Linked DNA regions of Pleomorphomonas sp. PLEO. The protein of the gene in region 2 interacts with the protein of the main gene of each other region in a pairwise test. Links are inferred from orthologs where the notes say so. Each region holds a gene or a part of one and is shown on either strand. Other genes may lie near its edges. The genes, in order: dsbD and AB6N07_RS02650.

Region 1 (11,900 bases), 1.6 Mb from region 2 along the record:
CACGTCATCGATCTTGCCGTCGAGATCGCGAACGTCCTGGGTCATCTCCGCGGACTTGTCGAGCTTGGGCAGCATCTCGGTTTCGAATATGGAGGCCAACTGGTCGAGGGCCTTCTCGCCGGCGGTCAGCGCCGCCGCCTGATCGGGATCTGCGATCCAGGTTTTGAGGTTCTTGATAACGCCGCGTTCGGACTCGATGGCCTTGGCCCAGTCGCGCCGGCTGACATCGAGATCGCGGTTGATCTCGGTATCGGCGATGATGCGGTAGAGACGGGCACCGACGGCGCTGGCGTCGGCTGCTTCGTTGGCGTGGAGGGAGAGGGTCGCGCCCTCGTCCTGAAGCGTCCTGATCCACGTCAGGCTATACCAGGTTCCCAGCGATAGAACGAGCAGAAGGGTGGTGAAGACTACGAGCAGAGATCTCAACTGGAACTTGATCGACAGCATGTCTGAAACCCCGGCTTGATCGCGGTGATCTACCCGCCTTGAAAATAGCGCTGTTTCCAAGCGTATCGTGTTGAAGGGGTACTATTGCCGAAGGCATATAATTTTCGGTTACGCCGGCCATACTTGCCGATATCGGGCGGTGACGGATCCGCTGTTCTGCCTTTTGGATTTCAAGGTGTGGGGAGGGGCATCATGCGGTGGTTGCTTGGGGTTGCACATATAGCCACTTTTGCATGTGCTCTAGATGTAGTTGCGCTCAGTAAATATACCACCAAAGATTGCTGATGTTAATAGTGCGTAGCGTTAATTTTGCATCAATTGTTTATTGTTAACCCTAACTGGCCAAGCTTGGGACTTGTACCGATTAAGGTGCACAAAACCGATCTGTTGGCGGGGCAGGTGCCAACGGACATCGCCGTTGACGCCGAAGGGGTGCGAACCTGATCTGGTTCGCTCAGGAGGGGCTTATGGCGTTTCGTCTTCAGATTCGTGGCCAGTTGATGCTAGCATTTGGCGTCGTCATCGCTGGCGGTCTCGGCAGCGGTTTATTTGTCCAATTGGCCAACCAGACCCTGAAGCAGAATGTGGACTGGACGGTCCATACCTACGAGGTCATGCAAACCGCTGACAGTACCCTTGCCACGCTGGTCAATCAGGAGACCGGCATGCGCGGCTACCTAGTGACGGGCAACGAGGGGAACCTGGAGCCGCTCAAGGCCGGCGAGGCGGATTTCAAAGCCTCGTTCGATTTGGCCAAGAAGCTCACCAGCGACAATGCGAGCCAGCAGAAGCGCCTTTCCGACCTTTCCGATGAGGTTCAGGCGTGGCAGACCGACGTGTCGCACAAGGCCATCGCGCTGATGGCCAAGCCCGAAACGCAGGAGGCGGCGCGCGACATCGAGCGCCAAGGTCTGGGCAAGAAGAACTTCGACAAGATCCGTAGCATCATTTCCGAATTCAAGTCCGCCGAGGCCTCGTTGCTCGACAGCCGCGCCGCCGCCATGAGCACGGCCCAGAGCACCATCACGTTCGCGACCTTTACCTCGATCTTCCTCAGCCTTCTGATCGGTCTTGCCTCGGCATTCCTGCTCAACCGGCGCGTCGCCGCGCCGATCCGCGAGAGCATCGATGTCATGCGCGACATGCAGGCGGGCAATTACACCGTCAAGATCGCCTATGCCGATCGCGCCGACGAGATCGGCGCCATGAGCGCGGCGCTGAGCGCCTTCCGCGACGAACTGGCCCGTGCCGCCGAGATGCGCACGCAGCAGGAAGCCGCCCGGGAAAAGGCCGAAGCTTCGATCCGCGCTCGCGCCACCCTCGCCGAGCGCTTTGTCGGCCGCATGGAGGCCCTCGCCACGACGTTCGGCCGTTCGTCGAACACCATCGCCGACGCGGCGCGCAACCTGTCGGCGACCGCCGAGGAGACCTCGCGTCAGGCGCAGGCGGTTGCCGGCGCGGCCGAGGAAGCGGCGTCCAACGTGCAGACCGTCGCCGCCGGCACCGAGGAATTGTCGGCCTCCATCCGGGAAATTTCCGGCCAGGTCAGCAACTCCAACCGCATCTCGCAGGAGGCGGCCACCGCGGCGGGCCAGAGCGCGGACAACATCCAGAGCCTGGCGACCGCTGCCAACCAGATCGGCGAGGTGGTCGACCTGATTTCCAACATCGCCGCCCAGACCAACCTGCTGGCGCTCAATGCCACCATCGAGGCGGCCCGCGCCGGGGAGGCGGGCAAGGGCTTCGCTGTTGTTGCCGCCGAGGTGAAGCAACTGGCCGACCAGACCGCCAAGGCCACCGAGGAGATCGGCCGCAAGGTCGGCGAGATTCAGGTGGCCACGCATACCACGGTGGAATCGATGTCGCAGATCACCAAGACCATCGTGGCGATCCAGCAGGCCTCGCAAGCCATCGCGTCGGCGGTCGAGCAGCAGGGCGTTGCCACATCGGAAATCGCCCAGAACACCCAGCGCGCCGCGACCGGCACCACCGATGTCACGGCCAACATCTCTGGCGTCAGCAGCGCCGCCGAGGTGACCGGTGCCTCATCGGTCGAGCTGATGCGGCTGTCGGACGAGCTGACGACACAGGCCTCCAGCCTGCAGACGGAAGTCCAGCAGTTCGTGGAATCGCTGCGCGCCGCCTGATCGACGCCGAAACGCCTAAGATCATCATTTGGCCCGGCCATGCGCCGGGCCATTTTCATATCTGGGTCAATGCTCGTACTCGTGTGCCGATCAGATCAGCGGCGAGCATGGCTCGGGAGCGAGCAACGTCGTTTCGACCGACACGAAGTTGGAAAAATCAAAACCCACCATGTCGGCCTTGAACAGGTCGCTGGTCATGTAACGGTCGCTTTCGATCGCTGGGTCGGAACCCTGCGGGTAGTTGACGAGCGCGATGACTTTCGTGGGGGCGTCGGGAACGGTAAAGACGCCGTGGGTGGTGATGCCGAATGCCTTGAGGCTTTCGATGTGCTTGATCCAGATGGCGCGATAGGCCTCGGCGGCCTGGGCCGATTTCAGGGTGTAGATGCGGAGCTGAAATGTCTTCATGATGGTGTTCCTGTGAGAGGTTTCGGGGAAAATACCGTCAGGTCAGGGCGGCGATCTTCAGGTAGCCGGCGATCAGATCGCCCATGATGGTGCCGGCCGGCACGATGGTCCTCAGCAGTCCGAGATTCTGGCCGACGACGAGGCTGCCGTTCACGGTGTCGCCGTCGATGGCCGCCTTGCGAAGAGAACCGCTGCCCATCTGGCGAATGCGCGCCGACGCCTCGGCCTCCGGCAGCTCGCGCTCGATGCGCAGCATCGTATCGGTCAGGCCGTTGCGGATGCCGCGCACGCCGTCGCCAGCGGCAACGCCGGTGAGGACGGTGTCGCCCTCCGAGGCGGCGACGATGGCGATCTTGTAGTTGGCATGAATGGGGCATTCCTCGGCCACCAGGAAGGCGCTGCCGACCTCGACGCCGAGCGCGCCGAGCATGAAGGAGGCGGCGACGCCGCGCCCATCGGCGACGCCGCTGGAATTGATCACCGGGACGGACACCGCGTCGACCACCTGCGGGATCAGCGAGAAGGTGCCGGTGAAGCCGAAGATATGCCCACCGCCGTCGCAGCCTTTGACCGACAGGAAGTCGACGCCGGCTTCTTGATAGATTTTCGCTTCCGACACCGTCGCCACCTTGCCGATGGTGGTAACGCCGTGGCGCTTCAGCGCTTCGACATACAGGGGCAGCGTGTGGAAGAAATCGGGGAAGGTTTCGATCTCGATCACCTTGACCTGCTCGCGCAGCGCGATGTCCATCAGCTTGTCGGCGTCGGGCAGGCAGGTGATGATGTTCATGCCGAAAGGCGCGGCGGTGAGCGCCCTCACGGCGCGGATTTCGGCCTCCACGACGGCGGGCGGGCAAAAGCCCAGGCCCATGATGCCGAGGCCGCCGGCGTTCGAGACGGCGGCGGCCAGCCGGCTGTCGGAGGCCCAGGCCATCGGCCCTTGCAGGATCGGATAGCGGATGCCGAGCGTGTCGCAGATAATGTTGCCCATGATGCTCTCCTGCCCGCGCCGCCGGTGGCGCCGACAATGCCCCTTGCCGGGTCCGTATCGAATTTAATACCGAACGGGATCGTTTTGTTTTGTCTGCGAGGAAGCTAGGAGTATAGCTATGGAAGGTCAACAACTGAACGATCACGTTCAATAACGAACGCGAGATGAGGTGGGCATGGCGGGCGTGGACAGGGTGCGGACGAGGGGCGCGCGCACGGTGGAGCGCATCTTCGAGGCGGCGCGCCGGCTTTTTCTCAGCCACGGCGTTTCCGAAACGTCGATGGAGGCGATCGCCCAGGAGGCGGGCGTCAGCAAGGCGACGCTCTATTCCCACTATGGCAGCCGCGATGAGCTGTTCGCGGCGGTGATCTGGGCACTGGCCGCCGATCGCTTCTCGTCGATCGTACTATCGGGGAGCGTCGGCGCCGAGGATTTGCGCAAGAAGCTCGAGCATTTGGGCTTTGCCGTGCTCGATCTGCTGCTGTCGCCCGACACGGTGGCGTCCAACCGGATGGTCAGCGCCGAGGCCCGGCGGTTTCCCGATCTTGGCAAGCTGTTCTACGACAATGGGCCCGATCGGCTGAACGGCCGGCTGGCGGCGCTGTTCGAGACGGCCATGTCGGCCGGCCTCCTGCGCAGTTGCGACAGTCGCGACGCCGCCAAGCACTTCATCGGTCTGGTGCGCGGCGATTTGCAGCTGAGGGCGATGCTGGGCGACGAGGCGGCCCTGTCGGACGCCGAACGCCGGCACGCTGTGACCACCGGCGTCGACGTCTTTCTCGCCGCCTACGCGGTAGAGTAGCCCGTGCCGGCGCCGACGGACGAACCCACTGCCATCGGCCGCCCCTCAGCGCGTCGGGCTCCGAGGGGCGCGGCAAATCTCATTTGCCGTTTCCCGACGATGAGGCTTGCCGTTGGCGGGCTTCGGCGATCGCCGCGCGGAAGCCGTCGTAATCCAGCGTCGAGGTGATCAGCGGCCCGATCAGGTAAGTCGGCGTGCCCTGAAGGCCGAGCGCATCGGCCTGATCCATGTTGCGGGCCAAGAGAGCGGTGATGTCACTCTTCTTGGCTTCCAGATCGGCGTTTAGGCGCGGCATGTCGACGCCGGCCGCCGCGATGGCTTGCTGCATATCGTCGTGCGACACGGCGCGGCCAGGCATGGTCATCAACGCGTGGTGGGCGCGCTCGTAGGCGCCCTGGTAATGGGCCGCCAACGCCAGGCGGGCGCCGTAGACCGACGCCTGCGTCAGGATCGGCCAATCCTTGTAGACGAGGCGGATGTTGCCATCCTCGCGGACGGCGCGATCAAGGTCCGGCTCGGCCTTCTTGCAGAACGGGCAGTTGTAGTCGGCGAAGGCGACGATGGTGAGGTCCCCCTTGGGATTGCCGCCTTCGGGGGTGGCGGGATCGTGGAGAACGTCGTCAAGGCTCACTTTCGCGGCGAGGGCCGGACTAGATCCGATGCCGAGGACGGCGGCCAGTGTCGCCGTGGCGCCGGCAAGGAATGTGCGTCGTTGCATGGGAATCCCTTCGTGGAATTGTCAGGCGCCGGCGGCGGTGAGCCGCGCGGCCAGATCGGAGGCGCTGATGGCGCCGACCAGCCGCGAACCGGGGATTTCCCGCTTGTTGGCATCGAGCAGGAACAGGGCCGGCGGACCGACGACGCGGAAGCGTGCCATGAGTTCCTTGGCGTTGGCGGTTTGCGCCGTGATGTCGACGGCGATGCGGGGTGTTTTGGCGAGGCGGTCGCTGAACTCGGGCTGGGCGAGGATCTTTTCGTTGGACTTGCAGACGGTGCACCAGTCGGCGGTGAAGACGACGAGCACCGGCCGGCCGTCGGCGGCCTCGGCTATGAAGGCTCGATCGAAATCGCCCGGCCGCGTCAGGTGCAAGGCGGCGGTGTCGGTGGCCTGCCGGCCGGCCAGGAAGGCGAGCGGGCGTAAGGGATCGCTGCTGCCACCGGCCGCGCCGACGATCAGCACCGCGCCATAGAGCGCCACTGAGAGACCGGCCGCCTTGGCGAGGCGGGGGCGCCAAGAGCTCGTCCGCTCGATCCGGTCGAAGGCGCCCAGGAAGGCGGCGAAGGTGACGGCCCATACGCCCCAGAGCGCAAGTCCGGCTGGGGGAGGGGTGAGCCGCGTGCCCAGCATGATGGCGATGGCCAGGAACATGAAGCCGAAAATTCGCCGGAAACCGGCCAGCCAGGGGCCGGCCTTTGGCAGGAGGCGCGCCCCGAACGTGCCGGCCGCCAACAGCGGCAGGCCCATGCCAAGGCCGAGGGCGAACAGCGCCACGCCGCCGCGCGCGGCGTCGCCGGTGTCGATCGCATAGAGCATGGCGGCGGCCAGCGGCGGCGTGACGCAGGGTCCGACCACCAGCGCCGAGCCAAAGCCGAGCAGGGCGGCGCCGCCAATCGAGCCGCCGCGCACCGGCAGGCTGGCGATGCGGGTGGCGATGAAGGCCGGCAGCGACAGCTCGATCAGCCCGAACATGGCGAGCGCCAGCGCGACGAAGACGGCGGCCGACAGGCTCAGCACGAGCGGGGTTTGCAGGACGGCCTGGAGATTGGCGCCGCTCCAGCCGGCGATTAGGCCGGCAAGGCCATAGGCCGAGGCCATGGCCACCACATAGGCGGCCGACAGGCGAAAACCGCGCCATGCCGAGGGACGCCCCGCCGCGCCGACCAGCAGCCCTGACAGGATGGGGATCATCGGGAAGACGCAAGGGGTGAAGGCGAGCAGCAGGCCAAAGCCGACGAAGGCGGGCACGATGGTGAGCAGGCTGCCGGACAGCGCCGCCTCGGCCCCGGCATCCGCCGATGTCGCGTCCACGGCTTGGCCTTGGCTGTCCGGCGCGGGCGGTTCCTCGATCAACAGCGAGGCGCGCGGTCGCGGCGTCACCGCCAGCGCGGCGAGATCGACCTGGCTACGGATCGGCGGATAGCAGATGCCGGACTCGGCGCACCCCTGGTAGGTAACGTCGAGCGCGCCGCTTGGCGGCAGGCCGGCCACCGTCAGCGCGACATCGTCGTGGTAGACCTCAACCGGGCCGAAGTTGGGATCATCCTTGGTCTCGCCGGCTGGCGTGGCGAGGGCAACATCCCGCCCGGCGATCGTCGCCTTCAGGCTGTTCCGATAGAGGTAGGTGCTGGGCGCCACGGTCCAGGCGAGGCGGAGCGATCCGTCGTCTTCCCGGCTGGCGGTGAGCACGAACACCTTCTCCGCCGGAGGCGGCATCGTCGTCTCGGCCTGGGCGGCAAGGGCCGAAAACAGCAGCGGCAGAAGGAAAAGGAGGGCGAGCCTCGCCTTGATCGAATGGAACATACCGCCAGCTCCCACGCTTGTTTCCACCTGTTTCGTGGGGGAAAGTGTACATTTCCACCCCACTTTGAGGCGGTCGTAAGGCAAGCGAGGACCATCCGTGATCCGGCATGGAGGCGAGGCTGGGTGTGATCGAGCTGTCATCAAGGCCTCTTATCGGAGGCCTTGAATCTTGGTGGTATCGCAGCCGAAGCTATAGGCTAGATCGCCTTATTTCTTGGGAGCCGGACCGTACCCGAAAGTGAAGCTCGATCCAAATTTGCGGTATATGAATACTTTCCGCCCGGAATCCTGCAGCCCTTTAAATATGAAGCCATCAACAGATCCAGACGCCAACCGATTGACCTTGAAGCCCTGATATTCGCCGGGGCAGTCGGTCTTTGTGCCGATCATGACCACTTTAGGCGGGGCGCGTTTGCTGGTTTCAAACACCGGCTTTTCGTATTTTGCATCGGCCAATACTTGGCACTGTCCGGTGCCGATCGGCACATAACCGAACCCGCCGCTTGAGTTCGATGTTCCCGCGGCGAAAAGGGCGCCTGTGGTGCTCAAAAAAAGGATATTCGCGACAATAAGAACCTTCATTACATGCTCCTAGTGGTTAGTATATTTCACATATCGCATTGGTGTGACGACGCAAAAATCAAATATGTTTGAATTGGGCCTGTGTCTTAGGGAGTAGTCCTGTCCTTCAGCTTGGCTCTGGTAGGGTCCAGAAATCTATCACTCCGTCACATACCATTTCCTGTGGTTGGTCTGTTGCATAGGAGATGCGCTCCAGACCGCCACTCCTGGAACCGATTGCAATAGCCACCGCGCTATTATGCGTAAAATCCCAGAGATCCTCAATCCCTGAATGCGATCGTGCTGGCTATGTGCGGATGGCCTTCCCAATTCGCAGCGCGGAGCGTTCCGGCTGCGCTTGGATTAAACGCGCCAAGAATGACAGCGTCGCGCCGCCGCAAATATCGGAAATTGCTTCAGAGATTGGCCACTCCTCTTCGTCAGCCTCCGCGCGCCGCTCCTGCCTTGCCGGCTTCTGCTCATTAACGTTTTCTAAATAACGCCATCGAGTGGCATCGGTCTATTTCGCCTGGGGCGAAGCGTTGTGGACGTTAATGCCACAGTAAGGCGTGCTCTTGCGCGTTTCGTGTTGAGTGTTGGCAGATTACTATGCGTAAATCAGTGTCCATTTTTGGTTCGTGTTTCTGATTTTATTTCATATAAGCTGTTAATATTTCTTATGTTTTCTGATTTGTATGATTTTAGATTGAAGTCTGAATTTTCATATTTCGATGTGGTGGGATTGGTTTGGACGCGGGACCTCAGTGGCATACGAGAGCTAGGACAGATACAAAATGTCGACTTCTTCCAGCGTCATCAGCTCCGTTTCGTCGGCATCGAGTTACGCTTCATCCGATGTAAGCTCGATCGATTGGAGCGGGCTGATCGATGACCTTTACTCCGCCAAGCTCTCCGCCACTTCCGGCTACGACGACAAGATCTCGGTCAACGACCTCAAGATCTCCGCCTACAACGAGGCGATCGATTTGCTGGGGACGCTGCGGGGCGCTGCGTCCACCTTGCGCGCGGTCACCGATTCGACGGCCAGCAACGCCGACGTTTTTCTGGGCCGCAGTGCCTACCTGACCGGCACGGGAGGAGCAGACCCCAGTTCGGTTGTCACGGTGAGCGCCGAGCCGGGCGCGGCGCTGGCCACCTATGAACTGGCGGTCAATCAGCTGGCGACCAGCCACAAGGTCGCCAGCGGCGATTTCAGCTCATCGGCGTCGGCGCTTGGTCTGTCGGGCAGTTTTGCCATTGGCGTCGAAGGCGGGGAGGCCGCCACGATCGCCATCAACGAAGATATGTCGCTGGCCCAGATCGCCGCCACGATCAACCAGACCAGCGCGGCAAGCGGTGTGCGGGCAAGCGTGCTCAAGGTATCGGATGCGAGCTATCAGCTGATCGTCTCGACGTTGGAAACCGGGCAGACGCTATCGGTTTCCGACGGCGACGGCGTCCTCGCCGATCTCGGCATCGTTGACGATCGTGGCGCCTTCAGCGAGGAGCTGCAGGCCGGCAAGCCGGCCATCTTCACCATCGACGGGGTGACCGTTTCCCGATCGTCCAACGAAGTCGACGACGTGATCGATGGGCTGACCCTCTATCTCGTCGGGACGACCGGGACGGGGCAGGCGGTCAACCTGGAGATTGACCAGGATCTTTCCGAAGTCAAAAACGCGGTGGAGGCCTTCGCCGATGCCTACAATGCCTATCGCGCCTGGGCGCTGTCGCAGCAGGAGACGGCCTCAAGTGGCGGCGCTTCCGGCAAAGCGGTTTTGTTTGGCGACAGTACCATTCGCGCCATCAACCAGCAGCTCGGCTCGGCGCTGGCCTTCTCTTTCGACGATGTTTCCATGTCGTCGATCGGTCTCAGCTTCGACGGCAGCAACTATCTGGAATATGACGAAGCGACACTCAACAAAGCACTGAACGAGAATGTCGATATCGTCCAGCAGCTGTTCTCCTATAAATTTGAAAGTTCGTCGAGCGATCTTGGCATTCTCTATCGGGGCAGCAAGGCGCCCAGTACCTTCACCCTCGGCATCACGGTTGGCGACGACGGCAAGATCAGCGACGTCACCGTCGATGGAGAGCGGGGGCTGTTCACGGTCACCGGCACGGGGCACGGCCTCAAAGGCGCGGCGGGGACGGCCTATGAGGGCTATACCTTGGTGTTCAGCGGCAGCACCAGCCAGACCGTCACGGTCAAGCAGACCGCCGGCATTGCCGAGCAAATCTTCAACGCCGCCAAGGGAGCGACCGACGCCAGCTCCGGCTCCATCTACACGGTCTTGTCAAACCTGACCGACAAGAATGGCGACTATCAGAATCAGATCGAGCGCATCACCGACAGAGCCGACAGCTACAAGACGAACATGACGGCCCGCTACGCCCGTATCCGGGCAAACATCATCAAGGCGCAGGCCATGCTCGCCTACCTGAACGCGCTGATGGATGCCCAGGCCAAGAACTGAATCCGGCTGCCGGCCTGGAGTACCGCGCGGAAAACCGGCTCCCGCTTTTCCAGGAAATTCTCTAGACGATCGCCTTGGCGGTGAAGACGAACTGGCAGCGTACGCCGTCGGGGGCGGCGATCCAGTCGGCGCGGCCGGCCGGATCGTGGGCGAGGCTGTTGCGGATCAGCATCGAGCCGAAGCCCTTGCCGCCGGCATCCTTGACCGGCGGTCCGCCGGTTTCGCGCCAGTCGAGCGTGACCCGCGCGCCACCCTGATCGGGGCAGGGGGTGATGTCCCAACCGATGAACACCCGGCCTTCGGGCACCGATAGCGCGCCGTATTTCAGGGCGTTGGTGATCAGCTCGTGCAGGGCGAGGGCGACGCCGAGGCCGGTGCGCGGCGCCAGCTCGGCGTCGCCGTCCGCTTCGATGACGATCCGATCGTCCAATTGGTAGGTGATGGTGAAGGTGTCGCGGACAATCGTCTGAAGGCGGCTGTCCTGTGGGCCGGCCAGGATGCGCATCTGCGCCTGGTTGAGCGCGGAAATGCGTTCGACCAAGCTCTTGCGGGCCATTTCCAGCGATGTGGCGCGACGCAGCGTGTTCTCGGAGATGATCTGCATGATCGTCAGGATGTTCTTGACGCGATGGGCGCTCTCGCGCGCCACCATATCGAGCCGCTCCTCGATCTGCTTTCTCTGCGTCAGGTCGTGCACGGCGCCGAGAACGCGCTCGGGCTGGCCATAGGCATCGCGTACGATGGTGCCGCGCGCGCCGATCCAGGTGACCCGATCGCCTACCAGCAGCTTGAATTCGTGGGGTATCTCGATATCTGGGCTGACGCCGTTGGCCAGGCCGGTCATGCGAACGGCGTCATCGGGGTGGATGCGGCTCAACACGTCGTCCATCGACACGCCCTCGGGCGTATCCGGCAGTTGGAACAGTTCGCGGAACAGCTGTGTGCCGCGCACCCGGTTGCTCCGGAGGTCCCAATCGTAGGTGCCGAAGCCGCCGCCTTGCTGGGCGAGCTGTAGCAAGTCGGTTTGTCGCTGGAGATCGCGCTGGGCGCGCCAGCGTTCCGTCACGTCGTAGCCCTGCACGAAAATGCCCGTCACCTCGCCGCCGCCATCGCGGATCGGCTGGTAGACGAAGTCGACGTGCCTGAGTTCGGGCTGTGTCTTGCCCTCGCCTTGCAGCAGCACCGGCACGGCCTGTCCCGAATAGGGTTTGCCGGTCAGCCTGACGCGATCGAGGACGTCGATGAAGCCCTGCTCGACGATCTCCGGCAGCGCTTCGGCTATCCCCCGGCCGATCAGGTTGTCGCGGCCGACCAGCCGCCGATAGGCTTCGTTGGCCAGTTGGAAGGTGTGGGTCGGCCCCATCAGCGCGGCGATGAAGCCGGGGGCCTGCTCGAACAGATCGCGAAACAGGGCGATTTCGCCGAACAGCTTCTCGCTTGCCGCCTGCACGGCTTGCGCCCGCGCCAGCAGGCCGGATTCGGCCATGTTGGCGCGCGCATCGCGCTGGCGCAGGGTCTGAAGTTCCGTGACATCCTGGGTGTGCTG
Region 2 (12,021 bases):
CGGCGTCGATGTTGGCAGCGGCCTTCTCGACCAGCGCCACGATGTCGCCCATGCCGAGAATGCGGTCGGCCACCCGCTGCGGGTGGAAATCCTCGAGGGCATCGGCCTTTTCGCCGACGCCCATCAACTTGATCGGTTTGCCGGTGACGGCGCGCATGGAGAGCGCCGCGCCACCGCGACCATCGCCGTCGACGCGCGTCAGCACGATGCCGGTAATGCCAATCTGTCCGTCGAAGGCCCGCGCCGTGTTGACGGCGTCCTGACCGGTCAACGCGTCGGCAACCAGCAGCACTTCGTGCGGCTGGGCGATGCGCTTGACGTCGGCCGCCTCGTTCATCAGCGCGTCGTCAACAGTGACGCGACCAGCGGTGTCGAGCAGCACCACGTCATAGCCGCCGAGCCGGGCGGCCATCATCGCCCGCGCCGCGATCTCCTGCGCCGATTGCCCGCCGACGATCGGCAGCGTGTCGATACCGTTCTGCTCGCCGAGAATCTTCAACTGTTCCATGGCAGCCGGACGCCGGGTGTCCAGGGACGCCATCAGCACCTTCTTGCGCTGACGCTCAGTGAGACGCCGCGCAATCTTGGCCGTCGTCGTCGTCTTGCCCGAGCCCTGCAAACCAACCATCAGGATGGCCACCGGAGCCGGTGCCTCGAGGTCGATCGGTTGGGCATCCGAGCCGAGCATCTCCACGAGCTGGTCGTGGACGATCTTGACTACCATCTGGCCAGGCGTGACCGACTTGACCACGTCGACGCCAACGGCGCGGTTCTTCACCTTGTCAGTAAAGGACTTGACGACGTCGAGCGCCACATCGGCCTCAAGGAGGGCCCGCCGCACCTCACGCATGGCTTCCGCGACGTCGGCCTCCGACAGCGCACCGCGACGGGTGAGCTTGTCGAAAATGCCGGCAAGGCGATCGGAAAGGCTTTCAAACATCGGCGGTCCTCGTCGAACGGTCTCTCGAACCGCTCATATGGCCTCGACCCCCACGAAACCCAAGCACCGCTTGCATCCGCGGGCGCAACGCGCTGGCGGATGTTGACCTCCGGGATCGTGCCCCGGTCGGCGGCTCGGCTGTCGCAACAGGACGAGAATGGAGGGCCATTAGCGGCAAGGCGGCGCCAAGTCAAGGAAAACCAGGTTTTGGCAGCGACATCCGCCGTATTCGTGGCTTCGCGTGCATCACCAGCCGCTTCCGCTGTCGCCGCCAATCGTCTAAGAATGGCAGAGAAATGAGAGAGCGGCGATGAGTATTCCCTACGTCAAGATGAACGGCATCGGCAACGAGATCGTCGTGCTCGATCTGCGCGGCCGCCCGGAGAGCGTGACGGCCGACGCCGCCCGCGCCATCGGCGCACAGGAACCCTTCGACCAGTTGATGGTGCTCTATGCCCCGCGCCGGCCGGACACGCTTGCTTTCATGCGCATCTTCAACATCGACGGTTCGGAGAGCTTTGCCTGTGGCAACGGCACCCGCTGCGTCGGCACGCGTCTCTTCGAGGCCGGCGCGCCCTCGCCCGTCTTTGTTGAGTCGCGCGCCGGCATCCTGTGCATCGCCCAGGCTGAGGGCGGCCTCGTCACCGTCGATATGGGCGAGCCACGCTTTGCCTGGAACGACATCCCGCTCGCCGAACCCTTCGCCGACACCCGCGCCATCGAACTGCAGATCGGACCGATCGACGCACCTATCCTGCATTCGCCCTCGGTCGCCAACATAGGCAATCCCCACGCCATTTTCTGGGTCGACGACGTCGAAGCCTACGATCTGGCCGCCATTGGCCCCATGCTGGAAAATCACCCGATATTTCCCGAACGCGCCAACATCTCGCTCGCCCACGTCACGGCGTCCGACGCGCTGACGCTGAAGGTGTGGGAGCGCGGCGCCGGCTTGACACGCGCCTGCGGCTCCGCCGCCTGCGCCGCCGCTGTGTCGGCCGCCCGCACCCGGCGCACCGGACGCACGGTGCGCGTGACGCTTCCCGGCGGCGACCTTGTCATCGACTGGACGGCCGAGAACCGCATTCTGATGACCGGCGCCACCGAGTTCGAACATGGTGGCCTACTGTCGGACGATATCTTCGCACCAGCTGCCGCCTGACGCGGTTCAGTTTATGGAGGCGGTTACATGGAACACCGCACTGCCAGCAACACAGCCCTGGTCGTCGCTGCCCTGCGGGCCGCGCATCAGACACAAGATGATGGCCGGGTATTCCGCGACCCGTTCGCCGAGGATATGCTTGGACCTGAGGGCGCCCCGCTGATGATGGGTCTTCCTATCGTGCCCGGCTATCGGACAATGCGCTTCCTCATGGCTGCCCGCAGCCGGTATGCCGACGACGCGCTGGCAGAGGCGGTAACGCGCGGCTGTCGCCAAGTGGTGATACTGGGCGCCGGCCTCGATACCCTCGGCCTTCGCAATCCCTACCGCGCGGCCGGCCTCCGGATCTTCGAAGTCGATCATCCGGCAACCCAGGCCGACAAGCATCGTCGGCTGTTGCGCTTCGGGCCCAGGCTGCCGGCCGGCCTTTCGCTGGTGCCGACGATATTCGGCGAGGATGACGTTGCCTCAACCCTTGCCGCGGCTGGCTGGCGCGCTGATGAGCCGACCTTCTTCCAAATGCTCGGCGTTGTCATTTATCTTCCGGCGGAAACGCGACAGGCGCTTTTCGGCTTCATTGCCGGCCTCCCCGCTTCAGAAGTCGTCTTTGACTATTCGACGCCTCCGGAAGACCAGGCCCCGAAGGGGCGCGCCGTCACAGAGGCGTTGATGGCCAAAGCGGCCAGTACCGGCGAACCCTGGCTTGGCCTCGCCACGCCAAACATACTCGTCAACGAACTCACTGCTCTTGGTCTTTCAGATGTCGAGGATCTCGATCTTCAGGAGCTTCGTGAACGCTATCTGGGTGAACCCCCAACCGGCGATGGTGATTTCGGCCTGCATGTCCTGCGTGCCCGGCGGCCGTCCTGAGTCAGTTTGCGATGCGGTTTCCGCTCTGGCAATTTCCGCGCCTTTCCGCCATATAGCCGGTCTGAACACAAGCATCGGAACGAAAGCATGGCGATCGAGGTGATCACCTTCGGCTGCCGCCTCAACACGGCGGAATCGGAAGTGATGCGGCAGAAGGCGGCCGAAGCGGGCCTTTCGGAGGCCGTGCTGGTCAACACCTGCGCCGTAACCGGCGAGGCGGTGCGGCAGGCAAAGCAGGCGATCCGCCGCGCCCGACGCGCCAACCCCGACGCTCGCATCGTCGTCACCGGTTGCGCCGCCCAGACCTCGCCCGAGCTGTTCGCCGGCATGGCAGAGGTCGATCTGGTGGTCGGCAATGCCGACAAGCTCACCGAAGCAGCTTATCAGGCGATCCCCGATTTCGGCGTATCCGCCGAGGAAAAGACCCGCGTCAACGACATCATGAGCGTGCGCGAAACGGCGCTGCATCTCGTCGATGGCTTCGAGGGCCGCACCCGTGCCTTTGTCCAGGTGCAGAACGGCTGCGACCACCGTTGCACCTTCTGTATTATTCCCTTCGGCCGCGGTAATTCGCGCTCGGTGCCGATGGGCGATGTGGTTGCCCAGGTGCGCCGGCTCGTCGAGAACGGCTATGCCGAGGTGGTGCTGACGGGCGTCGACCTTACCTCATATGGCGATGACCTGCCCGGCAACCCTCGCCTCGGTCGCCTCACCCGTTCCATCCTCAAGGAAGTGCCGGAACTGTCTCGCCTCCGCATCTCCTCCATCGACTCAATTGAGGCCGATCCGGACCTGATGGCGGCGATCGCCGAGGAGGAGCGGCTGATGCCACATATGCATCTATCGCTCCAGCATGGCGACGACCTGATCCTGAAGCGGATGAAGCGCCGCCATCTCCGGGCCGATGCCATCCGCTTCTGCGATGAAGCCCGGCGACTTCGTCCCGACATGGTGTTCGGCGCCGACATCATCGCCGGCTTCCCGACTGAAACCGAGGCGATGTTCCAGAACTCACTTGCCATCGTCGATGATTGCGGCCTCACGCATCTGCACGTCTTCCCCTATTCACCGCGCCCCGGCACGCCCGCCGCGCGAATGACACAAGTTGAGCGAGCCGAAATAAAGATACGCGCCTCTAGGTTGCGAGAGAAGGGTGATGCCGCTTTTCGTGCCCACCTCGACGGCGAGGCCGGTCACCATCACGCGGTGCTCGTCGAGAAAAACGGACTCGGCCGCACTGAACAGTTTACGCTCACCGAGATCGACCGGGGCGCGCCCGGCGAAATCGTGCCGGCCATCGTCACCGGCCGCACCGACCGTGCCCTCATTTCCAAGGCTGCCTGAGGCGAAGGACCAACGACATGTCGGACGACAAGAAGCCGGGTCTCATCGGCCGCTGGTTCGGTGGCGGGCGGGAAACGCCCGATCCACGTGAATCACTGAATGAGCCTGTTGTTGCCGCACCGGCCGTTGCTGATCGACCGTCCTGGTTTCATCGACTTACGAGTGGCATGTCGCGCTCCTCGCAGGCGCTCAGCGGCGGCATCGTCTCGATTTTCACCAAGCGCAAGCTCGATGCCGACACGCTTGAAGAACTGGAAGACGTGCTGATTCAGGCCGACCTCGGCGTCGCCGTTGCGTCGGCCATCGCCGAGCGGCTATCGGCCGAGCGCTATGGCAAAGACATCACCGACGAGGAAGTGAAAACGATCCTTGCCGCCGAGGTGGAGAAGGTGCTCGCCCCGGTCGCCGTGCCCTTCACGCTGAAGACGGATAAGGCGCCCCATGTAGTGCTCGTGGTCGGCGTCAATGGTTCCGGCAAAACCACCACGATCGGCAAGCTCGCCTCGAAGTTCGTTGCCGAGGACAAAAAAGTCATGATGGCCGCCGGTGACACCTTTCGCGCCGCCGCCATCGATCAGCTGAAAGTATGGGCCGAACGGGCGAATGTGCCGATCGTTGCCCGCGAAGTCGGCGCTGATTCGGCCGGTCTCGCCTTCGACGCACTGACTCGGGCGAAAGCCGAAGGCATCGACATCCTGATGATCGACACCGCCGGTCGCTTGCAGAACAAGGCGGAGCTGATGGCCGAACTTGAGAAGGTCGTCCGCGTTCTCCGCAAGATCGATCCCACGGCACCACACGACGTATTGCTGGTCCTCGATGCCACCACCGGCCAGAATGCCGTTTCCCAAGTGGAAGCCTTCGGTCGCACCGCCGGCGTCACCGGCTTGGTCATGACCAAGCTCGACGGTACGGCGCGCGGCGGTATTCTCGTTGCCATCGCCGAGAAATTCGGCCTGCCAGTGCACTTCATCGGAGTTGGCGAGGGCATCGACGATCTCGAGCCCTTCGCCGCCCGCGATTTCGCCCGCGCCATTGCCGGGCTCGGTGACTGACCGTATCCCTGAACCGACGTTTGTTCCTCGGACAGCCCCGGATTGCCGGCCGCCCACGAAATCGCTATGTGTGCAGCCTGGAATACGTCGAAGCCGCGACTGGCGCCTATCGCCCACCCCGAGGCAAGCATGTCCCTCGCCGACCTGGCCAATCCTACCCGTTTTCTGGCGTTTGCCGGCCGCCTGATTCCCTGGCTGGCCGGACTGACTGTTGTTCTGTTCGTCGGAGGCCTTGCGCTGGTAGCTCGCTCACCAGCCGACTACCTCCAGGGTGAAACGGTCAGGATCATGTACATTCACGTGCCGGCCGCCTGGCTCTCCATGCTGACCTATTCGATCATGGCCGTCTCGGCGCTCGGCACACTGGTCTGGCGGCACCCGCTCTCCGACGTCGCCGCTCGCGCCGCCGCGCCGATCGGCGCCACGTTTACGGCCCTCGCGCTGGTCACCGGTTCGCTGTGGGGCCGGCCGATGTGGGGCACCTATTGGGAGTGGGACGCGCGCCTGACCTCCGTGCTGGTGCTGTTCATCATGTATCTCGGTCTCATCGCCCTCTGGCGCACGATTGAGGATCCAACCCGAGGCGCCCGCGCCGCTGCGATCCTGATCCTCGTCGGCTCGGTCAACCTGCCGATCATCAAGTTCTCTGTCGACTGGTGGAACACGCTGCACCAACCCGCTTCGGTGTTCCGCATCGGCGGCCCGACCATCGATGCCACCATGCTGGTGCCACTCGCGGCCATGGCGCTGGCCTTTACGTGTCTTCTCGTCACCCTGCATCTGGCCGCCATGCGCAACGAGATCCTGCGTCGGCGCATCCGTGCCCTCGGCCTGACAGCCGCCGGAGCTATCAGATGATCGCTCTCCTCGGTCCCTACGCCGGTTTCATTCTCCTGAGCTATGGGGCGGCGGCGCTCGCCGCTTTGGGCCTGACGGTTTGGATCATCCTCGATCACTGGCGGCTCAAAAGCACGCTCGCCGCGCTCGAGGCGCGTGGCCTGACCCGACGCTCGGCGCGCGCCGCCGCCCGCCTGGCACCCGAGACGCCCCTGGAGACGCAGGCGTGAGCAAGCCATCACGCCGCATCGGATTTCTCGCGCTCGTCCCGCTCGCCTTGTTTCTGGCGCTTGCCGTCTTGTTCTATTCAAGGCTTGGCGCTGGCGATCCGTCGGAAGTCCCATCAGCGCTGATCGGCAAGCCAGTACCCGATTTCCGCCTTGAAGGCGTTGCCGGTCTGACGCGGAATGGTGTGCCGGTTTCCGGTCTCTCAAACGACGATCTCGCCAAAGGCGTTTTCGTCGTCAATGTCTTCGCCAGTTGGTGCGCGCCCTGCCGAGCTGAACATCCGCTCCTGACCGACCTTACAAAAGACCAGCGGATCCGCCTTTACGGCCTCAACTACAAGGATGCCGACGATCAGGCACTGCGTTTCCTCAACGGTCTGGGCAATCCCTACACTGCCATCGGCGCCGACCGAAACGGCCGCGTCGGTATCGACTGGGGTGTCTACGGCGTACCGGAAACCTTCGTGGTGGCGAATGGCCGCATCGCCGCCAAGCTGGTCGGGCCGCTCACGCGGGAGCGGATTTCGACCGAATTGATGCCGGCGATCGAAAAGGCGCTCGCCACTCAGGCAGCGCCGTAATCTCGATAGCCGAAGATGGCGCTACCGACGCGTACATGCGTCGCGCCTTGGCCGATCGCCGTTTCGTAATCCGACGACATGCCCATCGAGCGGAAAGCAACACCGGCGCGCCGCGCCAGTTCGTCCAGCAGCGCGAAATGCGGTGCCGGCGGATCGCCGACCGGCGGAATGCACATCAGCCCGGCAATGGTGAGGCCGTGCACCTCGCGGCAACGTTTCACGAAATCTACCGTTTCACGCGGTGCGACGCCGGCCTTCTGCGGCTCCTCCCCGGTATTGACCTGAACGAGCAGCTTGGGAAAACGGCTTTGCGCCTGCATTTCCTTGGCAAGCGCGGCGGCGATCTTCTCGCGATCGACACTGTGGATGACATCGAATAGGGCAACCGCCTCGTGTGCCTTGTTCGACTGCAGCGGTCCGATCAGATGCAGCTCTATGGCTGGAAAGTCCGCCTTCACGGCTGGAAACTTGGTTGCCGCCTCTTGAACCCGATTTTCGCCGAAAACCAGCTGCCCGGCGGCGATAGCCATACGGACATCCGCCTCTGGAAAGGTTTTGGAGACGGCAATCAGCGTCACTGACCCGGCCGGCCGGTCGGCTTCCGCCTCGGCGCCTTCGATCGCTGCCCGCACCCGTCCAAGTGCTTCGGAAATGGTCATGTTCTCCTCCATTCTCCGCCGAGATCGCCAAGGCCGGTAGCAAGGGTCAGTCAGGCAACGGTCTCCATCGCGCCGACCTGTCGTGCCTGTCTTTGGCGTCACCGGCCGTATTGTCAAGATGATGGAAGAAGCTCCACCTTGTTTCGCCATCATCTGGTCTTTAAGTGAAGAGAATCGTTTGCCGAAACGTCCCGCACCGGCGCGGGAGGCGACAAAGGAGAGGGTCCGCGATGTTTCAAACCTTGAGGATGGGGCGCCGCGCGTTCCTGAATGGCGTAGGCGCCGCTGGCCTGACACTGGCGCTCACGGCAGCGGCGATCCCCGTTTCGGTAACGGGTGCACTTGCCAAACCCAACCTCGCCAACCTCTCGCCCGAACAGCTTACCACCGTGCAGGCGGTCAACCGCTATTTCAACGCGATCACAAGCTTCGAAGGCAAGTTCCTGCAGACGGCGCCCGATGGCAGCGAAACCACCGGCTATTTCGTCATCGACCGCCCGGGTAAGATGCGCTTCCGCTACTATCCACCGGCGCAACTCGACATCACGGTCGATGGCCGGACGGTAGCGGTCGACGACAAGGCCATGCAGTCGCAGACGCTTTACCTTCTGTCGGAGACGCCGTTGCGTTTCCTGCTCGACAAGAACATCGATCTTCTTGAAGAAGCGGTCGTGCAATCAGTCAGCGCCGATTCCGATTTCATCGTTATCCGCCTTCAGGACCCTGGTACCTTTGTCACCAACCATCTGACGCTTTATTTCGACGCCAAGACCACCGAGTTGAAGCAGTGGACCGTGACGGACGATCAGGGGCTCGACACCACTGTCGCAATCTACGAGACCAAGATCGGTACGCCAACGAATCCCGAGTGGTTCCAGATCAACTATTCCAAGTACAAGTGATGGCTGCTCGCCAGGAGTGATCGATGACTGATGTGCCCGCTGCTGCCCGCAAAACCGAGAACCCCTGGCTCAAACTCGGGCTGGAACTTGGACCGCTTCTCGTCTTCTTTTTTGCCAACGGCCGCTTCGGTATCTTTGCCGCCACCGGCGCCTTCATGGCAGCGATGGCAGTAGCGCTGGTCGCATCCTGGATGATCAATCGGCGCCTCGCCATCATGCCGCTGGTCACGGGCATCGTCGTCGCCATCTTCGGCACGCTGACCTTGGTGCTGCATGACGACACCTTCATCAAGATGAAGCCGACCATCGTCAACTGCCTGTTCGGCGGTGCGCTGCTGGGCGGCCTCCTCTTTGGAAAGACGCTGCTCGGTTACGTTTTCGACGGTGCCTTCCATCTTGACGATGCTGGCTGGCGCAAGCTGACGATCCGCTGGGGTCTGTTCTTTTTCCTGCTTGCGATCCTCAACGAGCTGGTCTGGCGCACCCAGACGACAGAATTCTGGGTCGCTTTCAAGGTCTGGGGCATCATGCCGCTAACTTTGGTGTTCTCGATCGCCCAGCTGCCGCTTCTGTCGCGCCATGCCATCGAGCAGCCGGCCCCTCCCAAGGAGGCCGCATGAATCGGACCATTGCCAGTTTGGCGCTACTGGTCGCCGATTATGATGAGGCGATCTCTTTTTACGTCGGTAAGCTGGGCTTCTTGCTGCTCGAGGACACACCGCTCGGCGATGACAAGCGCTGGGTGCGGGTCGGTCCGGCCAAGGGCGGCACCGCGCTGTTGCTCGCCCGTGCCGATGGACCGCAACAGGCGGCGCACATCGGCGACCAGACAGGTGGCCGCGTCTTCCTGTTCCTTGAAACCGACGATTTCGCCCGCGACCACGCTCTGTTCCTAAGCCTAGGCGTTCGCTTCCTGGAAGAGCCACGCTTTGAAGCCTATGGCGCCGTCGCCGTCTTTGAGGATCTTTACGGCAATCGTTGGGATCTCATCGAACCCAAGCGAGCCGGCTGACCGACTGCCTTAGCATCGTCTCTTGCGGAGCCTGAAGGGCTGGATCAGCTCCCGCCTTTGGGTCTAGTGTTGTCCGATCCGCTTCTACGAAAAGGACATTTCCTCCATGGCTGCCCACGACTTCGATACCGTCCTCGACCGACGGCAGGTACCCACCTCGAAATGGGACCGTTATCCGGAGGGTGTGCTGCCAATGTGGGTGGCCGATATGGACTTCCCGGTTGCCGAACCCATAGCCGCTGCGTTGCGCGATCGGCTCGCTCATCCGATATTTGGCTACGGTGGCCCTGGCCCCGCGACGCTCCGCGACGTGATCGCCGCCGACATGCAAGACCTCTACGGTTGGTCCATATCGCCGGCCGACGTTGTGTTCCTGCCCGGTGTAGTGCCCGGCTTCAACCAGGCCCTGAAGGCGTTCACACAGACAGGTGACCGGTTGGTGGTAGAGACGCCCGTCTATCCGCCAATTCTCGCCGCTGCTAGCAACTGGGGGCTCACCCGCGTCGACGTGCCGGTTCTGCCAGTCTCTGAAGGCTCGGCGATCGATATCGGCCAGCTAACCACCGCGCTGACCGAGGCAAAAGCGTTCCTGCTGTGCAATCCGCACAATCCAACCGGCAAAGTGCGGACGCGAACCGAGCTTGAGGCCATCGCCGAAGCCTGCCTCACATCCGGCGCCGTGATCATTTCGGATGAGATTCATTGCGACATCGTCTACGGCGGCAAGAAACACGTGCCGATCGCCGCGCTGTCGCAGGAGATCGCCCACCGCACCATCACGTTGATGGCTGCCAGCAAGACCTACAACATCGCTGGTCTCAAGACGGCCTACGCCATTATTCCAGATGCCGAGCTGCGTCGTCGATTTACCGCTGCCAGCCTAGGCATGAGCGAAGGCGCCAATGTTCTCGGCCTCGTTGCCACGGAAGCCGCGCTCCGGCACGGCCGGCCGTGGAAAGACGCCCTTCTCTCCTATCTCGAGGCCAATCGAGACCATCTGATCGGTCGTCTCGGGAGGGAAATCTCTGAAATCCGCATCAACGCTCCTGAGGCGACGTATCTCGCCTGGCTCGATTGCTCGGCCCTTGAGCTTGGCGACGCTTACCGCTTCTTCCTCGACAAGGCCAAGGTTGCCTTCAATCCCGGCCCGAGCTTCGGCGGCGATGACCAGCATGTTCGCCTTAACTTCGGTTGCCCACGCGCCTTGCTCGACGAAGGCATCGATCGCATGGTCAGGGCATTATCGCAGCGCTGACGATCTGTTTCATAAGGCGCGCGTCGTCGTTCGTTTCAAATCCGCTATCCAAATGATCTTCAAAGAGAATTCGTAATCTATGAAAATCGGATACGGATCCGAAATGACAACGCCCCGGCGGGTGACCGTCGGGGCGTTTCGTTAGCGAATCTTTCGGGTACGAATCGAATTCGTAAGTCTCAGGCTTCAAGCCGGCGGACAATATCGTCGAGCTGATCGAGACTGCCGTAACGCAGCCGCACTTCGCCGGAGCCGTCAGGCTTGTGACGGATCTCCACGGAAAATCCCAATACGTCCGACAATCGCTTCTCGAGCGCGCGGGTATCGGCATCCTTATCGGGTTTTGCCGTCTTTGCCCGGCCATGTGGCTCGGAAATGGTAGCCTGCGCCAGCGTCTCGGCCGAACGCACCGTCAAGCCTTCCTCGACGATGCGCTTGGCCAGCGCCGCCGGGTCGGGCGCGGCGATTAGCGCGCGGGCGTGGCCAGCAGTCATCGCACCATCGTTGAGATACTGCTTCACCGATTCCGGCAGCTTGAGGAGACGCAGCGTGTTGGCGACATGGCTGCGACTCTTGCCGATCACCGCGGCAAGGTCATTCTGCGTATATTCGAATTCCTGGATCAGCTGATCGTAGCCCATCGCCTCTTCCAGCGGATTGAGATCCTGCCGCTGAACGTTTTCAATGATGGCGATCTCCATCGCCTCGCGGTCAGTAACATCCTGGATAACGACGGGGATCTCGTGCAGGCCGGCCTTCTGCGCCGCCCGCCAGCGCCGCTCGCCGGCGATCAGTTCGAAACCGTTGCCGCCACCCGGCGCCGGTCGCACCACCACCGGCTGGATCATGCCATGCTGATGGATCGAGCCAGCCAGTTCGTCGAGTTCCGCCTCCTTGAACAGCCGGCGCGGGTTTTTGGGATTGGCCCGGATGAGATCAATCGCCACCTTGCGAAGACCACGTACCCGCTCCACCACTTCGAACTCCGAGCTGGCGTCGCCAATCAGCGCCGCAAGCCCCCGGCCGAGCCGTCGACGTCCGCTCTCGTCGCTGACGCTGCTCATGACTTCCCCTTCGCTTTCATCGACCTCTGAAATCCAGCTGGAAACAGGGTCTTGTAGTCTGATGCCCCGCACCCTGCGGTAGATTTAATTTCGGATCAGAAACGCTTCAGGCG

Evidence for each region.
Region 1: the proteins of AB6N07_RS02650 (region 2) and dsbD interact in binary tests that used the Escherichia coli proteins (3 or more experiments, as listed by UniProt). The link is inferred for Pleomorphomonas sp. PLEO from one-to-one orthologs.

What each region holds. Positions count from the first base shown.
Region 1 is NZ_CP166625.1:2,224,985-2,236,884, forward strand. The notes cover bases 4,926-7,778. They hold dsbD (protein-disulfide reductase DsbD), read right to left. Parts: upstream 7,317-7,778; coding sequence 5,535-7,316; downstream 4,926-5,534. Other genes in these bases: AB6N07_RS10360 (DsbA family protein), read right to left, coding at 4,926-5,513; AB6N07_RS10370 (hypothetical protein), read right to left, coding at 7,524-7,778. Outside these bases: AB6N07_RS10335 (methyl-accepting chemotaxis protein), read right to left, coding at 1-447; AB6N07_RS10340 (methyl-accepting chemotaxis protein), read left to right, coding at 915-2,594; AB6N07_RS10345 (NIPSNAP family protein), read right to left, coding at 2,685-3,002; AB6N07_RS10350 (NAD(P)H-dependent flavin oxidoreductase), read right to left, coding at 3,040-3,993; AB6N07_RS10355 (TetR/AcrR family transcriptional regulator), read left to right, coding at 4,169-4,795; more of AB6N07_RS10360, read right to left, coding at 4,875-4,925; more of AB6N07_RS10370, read right to left, coding at 7,779-7,898; flagellar filament capping protein FliD, read left to right, coding at 8,672-10,354; AB6N07_RS10380 (PAS domain-containing protein), read right to left, coding at 10,416-11,900. UniProt on the Escherichia coli protein: Required to facilitate the formation of correct disulfide bonds in some periplasmic proteins and for the assembly of the periplasmic c-type cytochromes.
Region 2 is NZ_CP166625.1:613,399-625,419, reverse strand. Bases 5,252-8,225 are described here. They hold AB6N07_RS02650 (DsbE family thiol:disulfide interchange protein), read left to right. Parts: upstream 5,252-6,434; coding sequence 6,435-7,016; downstream 7,017-8,225. Other genes in these bases: AB6N07_RS02640 (outer membrane lipoprotein carrier protein LolA), read left to right, coding at 7,906-8,225; AB6N07_RS02645 (YggS family pyridoxal phosphate-dependent enzyme), read right to left, coding at 7,001-7,675; ccmD (heme exporter protein CcmD), read left to right, coding at 6,226-6,438; AB6N07_RS02660 (heme ABC transporter permease), read left to right, coding at 5,501-6,229; ftsY (signal recognition particle-docking protein FtsY), read left to right, coding at 5,252-5,371. Outside these bases: ffh (signal recognition particle protein), read right to left, coding at 1-940; dapF (diaminopimelate epimerase), read left to right, coding at 1,251-2,102; AB6N07_RS02675 (class I SAM-dependent methyltransferase), read left to right, coding at 2,130-2,972; tRNA (N(6)-L-threonylcarbamoyladenosine(37)-C(2))-methylthiotransferase MtaB, read left to right, coding at 3,060-4,316; more of ftsY, read left to right, coding at 4,334-5,251; more of AB6N07_RS02640, read left to right, coding at 8,226-8,577; AB6N07_RS02635 (septation protein A), read left to right, coding at 8,601-9,197; AB6N07_RS02630 (VOC family protein), read left to right, coding at 9,194-9,589; AB6N07_RS02625 (MalY/PatB family protein), read left to right, coding at 9,696-10,844; AB6N07_RS02620 (ParB/RepB/Spo0J family partition protein), read right to left, coding at 11,024-11,908; AB6N07_RS02615 (ParA family protein), read right to left, coding at 12,015-12,021. UniProt on the Escherichia coli protein: Involved in disulfide bond formation. Catalyzes a late, reductive step in the assembly of periplasmic c-type cytochromes, probably the reduction of disulfide bonds of the apocytochrome c to allow covalent linkage with the heme.